3 linked regions of the Leucothrix mucor DSM 2157 genome follow. The protein of the gene in region 1 interacts with the protein of each later gene in a pairwise test. Links are inferred from orthologs where the notes say so. Each region holds a gene or a part of one and is shown in the gene's direction. Other genes may lie near its edges.

The links.
Region 2: the proteins of ndk (region 1) and LEUMU_RS24400 interact in binary tests that used the Escherichia coli proteins (3 or more experiments, as listed by UniProt). The link is inferred for Leucothrix mucor DSM 2157 from one-to-one orthologs.
Region 3: the proteins of ndk (region 1) and ung interact in binary tests that used the Escherichia coli proteins (3 or more experiments, as listed by UniProt). The link is inferred for Leucothrix mucor DSM 2157 from one-to-one orthologs.

The regions. Positions count from the first base shown.
Region 1 is NZ_ATTE01000001.1:2,334,962-2,338,906, forward strand. Bases 557-3,474 are described here. They hold ndk (nucleoside-diphosphate kinase), read left to right. Parts: upstream 557-1,758; coding sequence 1,759-2,190; downstream 2,191-3,474. Other genes in these bases: LEUMU_RS29300 (YceD family protein), read right to left, coding at 557-841; LEUMU_RS0110305 (Maf family protein), read left to right, coding at 1,035-1,622; rlmN (dual-specificity RNA methyltransferase RlmN), read left to right, coding at 2,201-3,313; pilW (type IV pilus biogenesis/stability protein PilW), read left to right, coding at 3,317-3,474. In the rest of the region: rpmF (50S ribosomal protein L32), read right to left, coding at 61-270; more of LEUMU_RS29300, read right to left, coding at 308-556; more of pilW, read left to right, coding at 3,475-3,945. UniProt on the Escherichia coli protein: Major role in the synthesis of nucleoside triphosphates other than ATP. The ATP gamma phosphate is transferred to the NDP beta phosphate via a ping-pong mechanism, using a phosphorylated active-site intermediate.
Region 2 is NZ_ATTE01000001.1:723,431-727,410, reverse strand. What follows is about bases 373-3,325. They hold LEUMU_RS24400 (5-formyltetrahydrofolate cyclo-ligase), read left to right. Parts: upstream 373-1,518; coding sequence 1,519-2,133; downstream 2,134-3,325. Other genes in these bases: mtaB (tRNA (N(6)-L-threonylcarbamoyladenosine(37)-C(2))-methylthiotransferase MtaB), read right to left, coding at 2,704-3,325; LEUMU_RS0103175 (hypothetical protein), read right to left, coding at 2,114-2,707; LEUMU_RS27740 (transglycosylase SLT domain-containing protein), read left to right, coding at 373-1,366. In the rest of the region: more of LEUMU_RS27740, read left to right, coding at 1-372; more of mtaB, read right to left, coding at 3,326-3,980. UniProt on the Escherichia coli protein: Involved in the removal of 5-formyltetrahydrofolate.
Region 3 is NZ_ATTE01000001.1:1,530,687-1,534,429, forward strand. Bases 463-3,178 are described here. They hold ung (uracil-DNA glycosylase), read left to right. Parts: upstream 463-1,338; coding sequence 1,339-2,019; downstream 2,020-3,178. Other genes in these bases: fusA (elongation factor G), read left to right, coding at 463-1,257; LEUMU_RS25015 (acyltransferase family protein), read left to right, coding at 2,093-3,178. In the rest of the region: more of fusA, read left to right, coding at 1-462; more of LEUMU_RS25015, read left to right, coding at 3,179-3,217; LEUMU_RS25020 (prolyl oligopeptidase family serine peptidase), read left to right, coding at 3,334-3,743. UniProt on the Escherichia coli protein: Excises uracil residues from the DNA which can arise as a result of misincorporation of dUMP residues by DNA polymerase or due to deamination of cytosine.

The DNA.
Region 1 (3,945 bases):
CGCAAAATCGCGGGACAGGCCCGCGATTTTGAGTATTTGTTGAGCGTACGCTAGTGCGTATTACTCAGCGCTATCTTCAGACTCATCTTCAACTTGAGCTTTAGAAGCAATAACTTGGCGACCACGGTAGAACCCATCTGGAGTCATGTGGTGACGCAGGTGAGTCTCACCTGATACCGGATCCACAGACAATGTTGCTGCGGTCAGGGCATCGTGTGAACGACGCATGCCACGTCTGGAACGTGATTTTTTACTTTTCTGTACTGCCATGGTTTGTTACTCCAAATAAGCAAGCGCCTAGTGGTGCTTAGGACTGATTGCCTGGGTTCTTAAGGTTTTGCAGCACCGCAAAAGGATTTTCTTTTGCCTCTTCCAGTGCCTGCGATACGGTTTCAGGCGACGCTTCAATCAATGGCCGGAAAGGCTCGCACTGATCATGCATCACCAACTGGGGAATCCCCAACAACACTTCATCTTCGATGAAATCCTGAATGGAGATCCGACTGTCTTCAACTAGATAAGTTTCATAGCCTGCCTGCAGGCGCTGAGCGTCTTCGTCGCTACTAACCAAAACCAAATCAATTGGCTGATCAATAGGCATACTCATCGGCTCCATGCATCGCTGGCACACTAATGTTAACTCACCACTTGCCTGCCCGCGAATCGCCGGCAAACCGGATTCATTCCTATAAAATGACAAACTCACAGATACAGTTCCACTGTCATCCGCGAGCAGATCAGAAATTCGTGTGAAGCTCTTAATCTCTAACGCACCATCGAGCTCTCTAGCTTGCTCGACTAAACGATAGGGATTTACTTCTATAGGTAACCTAGTTGACATAAGCGCGGGATTATAGGAATTTCTCACTACCTATGTAAAGCATTATTCTCGGATTTTAACCACAAGGTCGCTCTCAGTGGAAAGCAGTCCGGAAATGATCCAATCAGGCACCCATTATTATATGTATGATTCTGCCATGCATTTATGCCCGATCGATGACGACGATACCCATTAATTAAGATGTCTCCCTACTATGAAACATAAACACCCTATTATTCTGGCTTCCAGCTCAGTCTTTCGTAAAGAACTGCTTAGTCGCTTAGATTTGCCGTTTGAAACAGACTCACCCGATATCGACGAGAGTCAGTTATTAGGTGAATCACCTGAAGACTATGTAAAAAGACTATCTCTGGAAAAAGCTCAAGCGGTTGCTCATCGCCATAAACACGCGTTAATCATCGCTTCTGATCAATGCAGCGTTGTAGCGGGTAAGATTAACGGCAAACCGGGGCATCATGATGTTGCCATTCAACAACTACAGGAAAGCTCGGGACAGCAAGTCAGCTTCTTAACCGGCCTTTGCGTCATGGATAGTGAAACGGGTGACTACCAATTAGATCAAGTCCCCTACTTTGTGAACTTTCGCGAGTTGAATCAGACAGAGATAGAGCGTTACTTAATTAAAGAGAAGCCTTATAACTGTGCGGGTAGTTTTAAATCGGAAGGTTTAGGGATTACTTTATTTAAACGCATGCATGGTGATGACCCAACAGCACTGATCGGCCTGCCATTAATACGGCTTTGTGAAATGTTGCGCAGTTATGAGATTAAACTCCCGTAATTAGTCGCGAAAAGCTACAAACTATAAAATTATTGTGTTTACGCCTCCGGCACTGGACAGTACAATAGCGCCCCAATTGCCCTCTGGGCACTGAAGTATTTGGATTTTAACATTTTATATCAATTTGGAGTCTCTTGTGGCTATCGAACGTACTATCTCAATCATCAAGCCTGATGCAGTAGCAAAAAATGTAATCGGTCAAATCTATGCTCGCTTTGAAGCAGCTGGCCTGACTGTTGTTGCCGCTAAAATGAAGCAACTGAGCCAAGCTGACGCTGAAGGCTTTTACGCTGTACACAGCGAGCGCCCTTTCTTTAAAGATTTGGTCTCTTTCATGACTTCTGGTCCTGTTATGATTCAAGTTCTGGAAGGCGAGAACGCTGTTGCTAAAAACCGTGAGCTAATGGGTGCAACTAACCCAGCTGATGCTGATGCTGGCACTATCCGTGCAGATTTCGCGTCAAGCATCGACGAAAATGCTGTTCATGGTTCAGACAGTGCAGAGAATGCTAAAATAGAGATGGATTTCTTCTTTGGCGCGGACGAAGTCTGCCCACGCCTACGTTAAGGTTAAAAAAATGAGTCAAGCGGGTGCGAAAAAAATTAATCTACTCGATATGAGTAGTGAGAAAATGAAAGCTTTCTTACAGGAACGCGGTGAGAAGCCTTTTCGCGCCACGCAATTGATCAAATGGCTGCATCAGCATCAAGCTGAGTCGCTCGATCAAATGACGAATATCAGCAAAGCTATGCGGGCGAATCTGGCGGAAATCGCCGAGATTCGTTTGCCTGAAGTTGTGCTGGACAAAGCCTCTGCCGACGGCACCCACAAGTGGGTACTCCGTCTGGCAGATGGCAATTGTATTGAAATGGTGTTCATTCCCGAAAGTGATCGAGGCACGCTCTGTGTTTCTTCGCAAGTCGGTTGCGCACTAGACTGCACTTTTTGCTCCACTGCCCGCCAAGGCTTCAGCCGTAATCTTACCGTTGGTGAAATCATTGGCCAGTTGTGGATTGCTAAGAAGACCCTGCAACCCGACCCACTGGGTAATCGCGTCGTCAGTAACGTCGTGATGATGGGCATGGGTGAGCCACTGCTCAACTTTGAAAACGTGATCGATGCCATGTCGCTAATGTTAGATGACAATGCCTACGGCTTGAGCAAGCGTCGCGTCACTCTCAGCACCTCCGGTGTAATCCCAGCAATGGACCGTATGCGTGAGCGTATTGATGTCTCATTGGCCGTTTCTCTACATGCACCTAATGATGAGCTGCGCGACAAGCTGGTACCGGTTAATAAAAAGTACCCTATCAAAGATTTAATTGCAGCCTGCCATCGTTTTCTTGATGGTAAAGCAGCCCGCGAACACATCACCATGGAATATGTGATGTTGGATGGCGTGAATGATTCTGATGAACATGCGCGCGAACTCATCCAAACCCTGAAAGGACTCTCCGTTAAAGTAAATCTCATTCCGTTTAATCCGTTCCCGGAAACACGCTACAAGCGTTCATCCAATAACCGGATTCATCGCTTTTATGAGATTTTGAATAATGCCGGAATGGTAGTGATGACCCGCAAGACCCGCGGTGATGACATCGATGCTGCCTGTGGTCAACTTGCCGGACAGGTAAATGACCGTAGTCGTCGCACGATACACTTTGCCAAGATGGAACAAGAGACCAGCTAACCAATGAAGTCCACAATAACAATAATAAAAAAACTCACATTGTTTACCGTATTGATCACCAGCTTGGGTGCCTGCAGCAGCAATGACACCCGACCGGTTGAAAAAAAAGACTCTGCCGCCACGTATAATGCCCGCTTAGGTGCAGAGTACACCGGCAAAGGTCGCCTCAACCTTGCTAACGAAAAGCTTCAGAAAGCTTTAGAACAAGATCCCAACTCAGCAGACGCACATCATTATTACGCCATACTGCAGCAGCGACTGGGTGCAGATGATAAAGCGGATGTCCACTTCCGCCGCGCCATGCAATTATCCCCCAAAGATCCGCAGCTACTAAACAACTATGGCTCGCACCTTTGCAAGGTCGGACGATACCAGGAAGCAAGCAAACAATTTCTGGCAGCAATTAATGATCCCCTTTATACTACGCCTGAATTCGCATACACTAACGCGGGAATTTGTATCAGAAGCTCAGGTGACACCAGTCAGGCGGAAGCGTACTTCCGTAAGGCGCTGGAATCAAAGCCAACCTTCGGCTCTGCCTTGTACCAAATGGCAAAACTTAAATACGATCAAGGTGATTACGCTCGCGCTCAAGCCTTTTTGCAACGGTATCATCAACGGAATCGTGAGGA
Region 2 (3,980 bases), 1.6 Mb from region 1 along the record:
TTTATTAAACCAGCCAGCAGCACGCCCTCAAGCCCGTCCTGCAGCACGACCAAAAACGCTTAGCTACCCTGCCCCACAAGCAGCGCGTAAAGTATATCGTGCACCTAAAAAAGCGCAGCCACAAACTTATCGGGTTGCGAGTAATCAGTCAATTTTAGATGATCCGGCTTACCGTCAAGTATTGCTGCAATTAGCAGGCATGGCACCAGATCCGGTTCAACAGGCTTATCAAGCCCCAGCTCCAAAACAAGTTCAGCGCCCGACTCCTGCACGCGCAGCGCCAAGTAAAAACCAACCACAAGTTGCAAGCTCGAACATGTTCGATGTACCTGGTGAAGACATGTGGGACCACGTTAAAAATGGTTACGGCATGGGCAACCATGGAAATCGCCGCGTAGTACAACATTTTGCACGCGTTTATGGCCAGAAGCCTGAGCGTTTGCAGCGTATTGCCAACCGCGCAACGGGCTATCTGCACATTGTAGTGACTGAATTAAAACGTCGCGGCATGCCAACTGAACTGGCTTTATTGCCATTTGTAGAAAGCGCCTATGTAAATACGGCTTACTCTCACGCCGGTGCTGCCGGAATGTGGCAGTTTATTCCGTCAACAGGTCGCATGTACGGACTTAAGCAAAACAAAGGCTTTGATGGTCGGATGGATACGCTAGAGTCGACCCGTGCTGCTTTGGATTATTTACAGAAATTGCACCGCCAATTTAATGGTGATTGGTTCCTGGCACTCGCGGCTTACAATGCCGGTGAAGGTCGAGTTTCACGCGCCATTAAATACAATCGTGCTCGTGGCCGCAAAACGGACTACTGGAGCATCAAGCTACCACGCGAGACTCGTGAATATGTCCCACGTTTGTTGGCCTATAAAGAGATCATTGCTCGCCCTGCGTCTTATGGTTTCCGTTTGAACAAAACACCAAACATGCCGAAACTGGTCGAGATTCACGTCAACAAGCCAGTAAATCTGCGTAAAGCAGCGATGCATGCGGGTCTTCAGGCCGATACCCTGACTGACTTAAACCCTAACTTCCTGAAAGGTGTTACCACACCACGGGTTAGTAAGCGGATTTTATTGCCTCGCAACCAAGCGGGTCGTTTAGCGCACGTTATTCATCAATTGCCTGCTGAAAGACCAGTGAGTATTTCACGAACTCGTGTTGCAAAAGCTAGCAAGAAACGCACTAAGCGTTATAGCAAAAAGCGCAGTAAGGCGAGAACTTATCGGGTTAAGCGCGGCGAGACGATCTATAAGATTGCCATGCGCCACGGTATGACAGTAAACAAGTTGAAGCGTTTGAATGGCCTACGCTCAAGCCGCATCAATGCTGGCGCACGTCTGAAAGTGATCTGATAATTAGTCGCTAATCTCAAGGCTTATGCTTGAATAATACGACCCCTGCCAGCAGCTCTGGTATGGGGTCGTTTTTATTGTTGGAATCTGCAAAACAGCTATCGCATTATCACACTTTGAACCTAGCGTCTTAGCTTATCGGAGTGATCACTATGCAGGAAAATCAGCAACGTATTCGTCACCAGGTCTGTGCGCAGCGGGCTGCCTTAAGTGTTGAAGACCAAACGAGTTTCTCAGCACAGATTTGCCAAAATATTTTGGATAGCGGTTGTCTGGAATCAGCGCAGCATATTGCTTTTTACCTGCCGATCCGTGGCGAAGCAGACCCCACTACCCTGCAAGCTCAGCTAGCGAAAAACCATCCCGATAGAACTTTTTATGTGCCTATTTTACCGGAAGATAAACAGGCGAAACTGACGTTTGCGGCCTACAAACCTGATTCAGCCATGATCATTAATCGCTTTGGGATTTTGGAGCCGGATTTAAGCCAGACGGAAATATTGGAAGATGCTACAAAGCTGGATGCTGTGATCATGCCATTAGTAGCGATTGATCCATTAGGAAATCGCATCGGTATGGGTGGTGGCTATTACGATCGAACTTTTGCATTCAAACATCAAGACAATGCACCGCAACTGCCCCAGCTCATCGCATTTGCTTATGACTTCCAAATGATAGAAACACAAACGCCCCAGCCATGGGATGTCCCGGCTGAGGCGATTGCGACACAAAGCAGCTTCTTGCGAATTAAATCCGCTGGCTATTAGGTGGAATGGCGGGTTGTGATGGCTGAGTATTAAACGGTGGCTTGGAGAGTTCATTACGTAGCTCTTCTGCGCCTTGCTGTAAGGCTTTCTCTACTTCATTGAGAGATTCGGATAATTGCTTATCTAAACCTTGAATACCTTGCTGCATCAGATTATTCAGCTGATCGAAAACAGTTCCCATGGTTTCTTGTACCGTACTACCGATAGTCTCGGCAAGATCGACCCGCCAACCATGCTCGGTACTAATCAGAACTGTTTTACCGGGGATCTTAACGCTGGTTTGACCCAGCTTTTGAGAATATAAGAAAGTATCAATCGAGGCACTTTTCTCGCCCTTCATTACCTCACCCAACTCATAGCGCTCAGGCTTTAATTGCCCTGACCGAATATATTTGAGGTAATCCACCGTATCCCAGCTGGCTAAAGACTTGGCTTTCTCCATATCCTGATCGATTACTGCTTGCCAGAACTCACCAGCAACAGCTTCCGGGGTTTGTTCCTTGCTATTACAGCCACTCAGCACAGCCGCAAACAGCAAGCTTGCTAATATCCATCCCCAGTTCTTTATTTTCATCCTACCTTACCTGTCAGCGTTTGGTTTTGCTCGTCATACCCAATCAATTGAGTATTAACGATGCGGTTCTCTAGTAAGACCGCGTTAGTGACAGAAGTTTCAACTTTCATAAAGTTAGGCGTGTAGCCTGCGTAGATCGCCGTCGTACCCTGCAACTTTTGACGCTCCCATAACACTGGAACTGTCTGACCGACATGCTGCATGGCGAAATCCTGTTTAAGACGCTCAGCCAACGCGTGCATTTCTAGACTACGCTCTTTCTTAATTAACTCATCAACCGGATTAGGTAGACGTGAAGCTTTGGTGCCTTCTCGCGGCGAATAAGAGAAAATATGCAAATGACCAAAACCAACGGATTCCACATATTCCATAGTTTGCTGCCACTCAGCTTCAGTTTCGCCGGGGAAGCCTACAATGATGTCGCTAGTGACATTAAAACCTGGAACACTTTGGCGAGCTTGCTCTACCAAATGGCGGAATGAGTCAGTCTTACAGCGGCGTGACATGCGTCGTAAAACAGTATCAGAACCACTTTGTAATGGAAGGTGCATATGTGGCATCAAGCGTGGGTCTTCAAACAAGCCAAAAAACTCATCGGGTAAATCCCAAGGCTCAACCGATGCAAAACGAATGCGTTGAATATCAGTCTCACTCAAAATGGCTTTAACCAAATCAAACAAAGAAGTATCTAAATCACTGCCGTAACCACCAACATGCACACCGGTCAGTACGATCTCATTAATACCTTGAGTCTGCAATCGCTGAACTTCATCCAAAATATCCGCAATTGTACGACTACGCTCATCACCACGAGCCACGGTAACGATGCAAAAAGTACAACGATAACGACAGCCATCCTGAATTTTAATGAAAGCACGCTGGCGACCACGTTGAAATAAATTACTTTCACCAGGCTCCATCGCAATTAATGGCATGGTATTGGCTTCAAATTTGTCCATAACCATTTGCGGCAGCTGATCTTTCTGAGGGTTTGGCACTACCAAGTCAACACCCAAATGATCTGCAACCTTATCCGCTTCCAAAGTCGCATAGCAGCCACTGACTACTAGCTTTGATTCCGGATTTTCGCGGTATAAGCGATTCATCAGTTTGCGCGATTTTTTTCCAGCATCAGCAGTAACTGCACAGGTATTAACGACAACCACATCAGCATCCTGATGATCGGTAACCATCGAGTGCCCTTCAGCACGAAATGCATGTGACCATTGCTCCAATTCTGCTTCATTAAGACGACAGCCCAAGGCTTTCAAAT
Region 3 (3,743 bases), 800 kb from region 1 along the record:
CCTAACCCGGTTGAAGTTGATCCTCAGCCAGAAGTGGACGAGGAAGGTAACGAGACCGGTCAATTCGCAATTGTTGATCCAGATAAGCCATTGCGCGCATTGGCATTTAAGATCATGGATGACCGTTACGGTGCCCTGACCTTTATCCGTATTTACTCTGGCCGTCTTGAAAAGGGTCAGACTATCCTGAACAGCTTCACTGGTAAGACTGAGCGTATCGGTCGTATCGTTGAGATGTCAGCGGATGATCGTATCGAGCTAGACTCTGCACAAGCTGGTGACATCGTTGCTGTCTTGGGTATGAAGAACGTTCAGACTGGTCACACCTTATGTGATCCTAAGTTCCCAGCAACACTTGAGCCAATGGTGTTCCCAGAGCCAGTTATCTCTATCGCAGTAGCGCCTAAAGATAAAGCCGGTGCTGAGAAGATGGGTATCGCAATCGGTAAGATGGTTGCTGAAGATCCTACGTTCCAGGTTGAGACTGACGAAGATTCTGGTGAGACAATCCTTAAAGGAATGGGTGAGCTTCACCTGGACATTAAGATTGACATCATGAAGCGTACTCACGGTGTTGACGTTGTTGTTGGTAAGCCTCAGGTTGCATACCGCGAAACAATTACTCAGTCTTGTGAAGACAGCTACACGCACAAGAAGCAGTCTGGTGGTTCTGGACAGTTCGGTAAGATCGACTACATCATCGAGCCAAACGAGCCAGGCGAAGGTTTCGCATTCGAGTCTAAGGTTACCGGTGGTAACGTTCCTCGCGAATTCTGGCCTGCTGTTGAGAAAGGTTTCAAAACAAGCATGGTTAAAGGTGTGCTTGCTGGATTCCCATGCTTAGACGTTAAAGTAACGCTAATCGATGGTGCTTTCCACGCGGTTGACTCCTCTGCACTAGCGTTTGAAATTGCTGCTAAAGGCGCATACCGTCAATCGATCCCTAAGGCTGGTCCTCAGTTGATCGAGCCAATCATGGCAGTTGACGTGTTTACTCCTGAAGATCACGTTGGTGATGTTATCGGTGACCTTAACCGTCGTCGCGGCATGATCAAGTCTCAGGAATCTGGCCCAACGGGTGTTCGTATTAAAGCGGAAGTCCCATTGAGCGAAATGTTTGGTTACATCGGTGACTTGCGTACTATGACTTCTGGTCGTGGTCAGTTCTCTATGGAGTTCGCGCACTACTCACCATGTCCTAAGAACGTTTCTGAAGCAGTAATCAAAGAGACTAAAGAGCGCGAAGCAGCTAAGTAATAGCGGCTAAACGTTTGAGTTAGACAAAGGCGGCCGGATTTATTCCGGCCGCTTTTGGTTTTGGGGTTAGGAGAAAAGCTTATGAATACAACAGTAGACCTGCATCCGAGCTGGTTAGCGGTGATTAAATCCGAATTTGATCAGCCATACATGCAACAACTCAAAACTTTTTTGGCGCAAGAAAAAGCCGCCCACAAGACAATTCTGCCGCACAGTTCATTATGGTTTAATGCGCTGAACAGCACGCCGTTTGATCAGGTCAAAGTCGTGATCTTAGGGCAAGACCCATACCCAACCCCCGGCCATGCTCATGGCTTATGTTTTTCGGCAATGCCGGAAGTCAAACCCTTACCTAAGTCGCTGCAAAATATTAATAAAGAACTAATTGACGATTTAGGTATCAATAATACACACGCCGCGTATCTGCAGCCGTGGGCTGAGCAGGGCGTGTTTTTATTAAATGCTGTTCTGACTGTTGAAGCAGGCAATGCCAATTCGCACCAAGGGAAGGGCTGGGAAGGCTTTACGGATGCGATCATTCGTGCAATAAATGAACAAGCCGAATCAGTGGTATTTATCCTCTGGGGTAGCTACGCACAAAAGAAAGCCGCCTTTATTGATGCCGATAAGCATTGTGTCATTAAAAGCGCTCACCCCTCGCCATTAGCGGCTTATCGCGGATTTTGGGGCAGCAAACCGTTTTCAAAGACGAATGACTACCTGCAACAGCATGGTAAAACACCCATAAACTGGCAGCTGTAAGCGACCTTCTATAGGGGAACATAGCCATCAGCCGCCATTAAAAATAAGGCCAACGCCAAGGATTAGGTAAGCGATGCAATATCGGGCAGAAATTGACGGACTCAGGGCAGTAGCGGTGATTCCCGTTGTGCTGTTTCATGCGGGCATTGCCGGTTTTGGTGGTGGCTTTGTGGGAGTCGATATTTTCTTTGTAATCAGTGGCTATCTGATTACCTCCATTATTTTAAACGAGCAAGCCAAGGACAGTTTTACGCTGGCAGGCTTTTACGAGCGACGAGTGCGGCGTATTCTTCCTGCACTCATGCTAGTGATGCTACTCAGTATTATTGGCGCATGGCAGCTACTACTGCCGGAAGAGCTGGTCGATTACGGGCAAAGCCTCGCCGCCGTGGGACTGTTCGCCTCCAACTTTCTATTTTGGATGCAGAGTGATTACTTCGCTCAAACCTCTGAATACCTTCCTCTGCTACATACTTGGAGCTTGGCGGTTGAGGAACAGTTCTACTTAGTCTTCCCGCTGTTTATGATCTGGAGTATTGCCTGGTTTAAAGCCAAGCGCTTAGCCGTATTAGTGATAGTGGGTATCGCCAGTTTGCTATTTAGTGAATGGGCATGGCGTAATGCGCCGGAAGCCAATTTCTTCTTAATTCCATCGCGCGCTTGGGAGTTAATGGCGGGTGTGTTCTGCGCTTTTTACTTGCAGCATAGCCAGTTAAACAACACCACACTCAAGCAAGTGGGCAGCGGCGCGGGTTTATTAATGCTGCTGTACTCGATCACCATTTTCGATAAAACCATTCCATTTCCAAGCCTGTATGCCTTAGTCCCGGTGCTGGGTACGGCATTGATTATTCTGTGTGCGGATAAGCACACGTTGGTGGGCAAGCTGCTGTCATTCCCGCTGCTGGTTGGTATCGGGCTGATCTCTTACAGTGCGTACCTTTGGCATCAGCCACTGTTTGTGTATGCGCGCCTGAACGATATGCAAGAGTTGCCAGTGACTACGTTACTCGGGCTGAGCGTGTTGTCTTTTGTACTGGCCTACCTCAGCTGGCGATGGGTAGAAAAGCCATTCCGTAATCGCAACTTCCTAAGCCGTGCACAAGTGCTGTGGATTGCTTTTGGCTGTAGCGTGCTGCTCATTGCGATTGGTGGTGTGCTGATTGTGGGTGAGGGCTTTAGCGCTCGCTTTGCTTAACAAGGAATTTTCTGGGTGACTGCTTTATTAATTACCAAATGGTCACCCAGATCCCTTGCCACTTACTGGTGCTTCAGGAATGATACGGATTCTTTCATTCAGAGGCATTGCGTTCCATGACAACAATAACGACGCCGGACACCACTCCTAATCTGGAATCCCACCTATATCTCGAAGAAGTACTGGGCGATAAGGCACTCAGCAAAGTGCGTGAGTGGAATGATGTATCGACCGAGCGGCTGGAATCCGACCATCGCTTCAATACCCTGCAAGCCCAGGCGCTGGAGATTCTAAACTCCAAAGAGAAGATCCCGTTTGCGGCCTATCGCCATGGCAGAATGCATAACTTCTGGCAAGATGAAACCCATGTGCGAGGCATCTGGCGAGCGACTACACTGCAAAGCTATTTAAGCGATACGCCAGAGTGGGAAACCATTCTCGACTTCGATGCACTGGCGGAAGCCGAAGGTAAAAACTGGGTTTACGCCGGTAACAACACGCTCAGCACGGACGATTCTAAATGCTT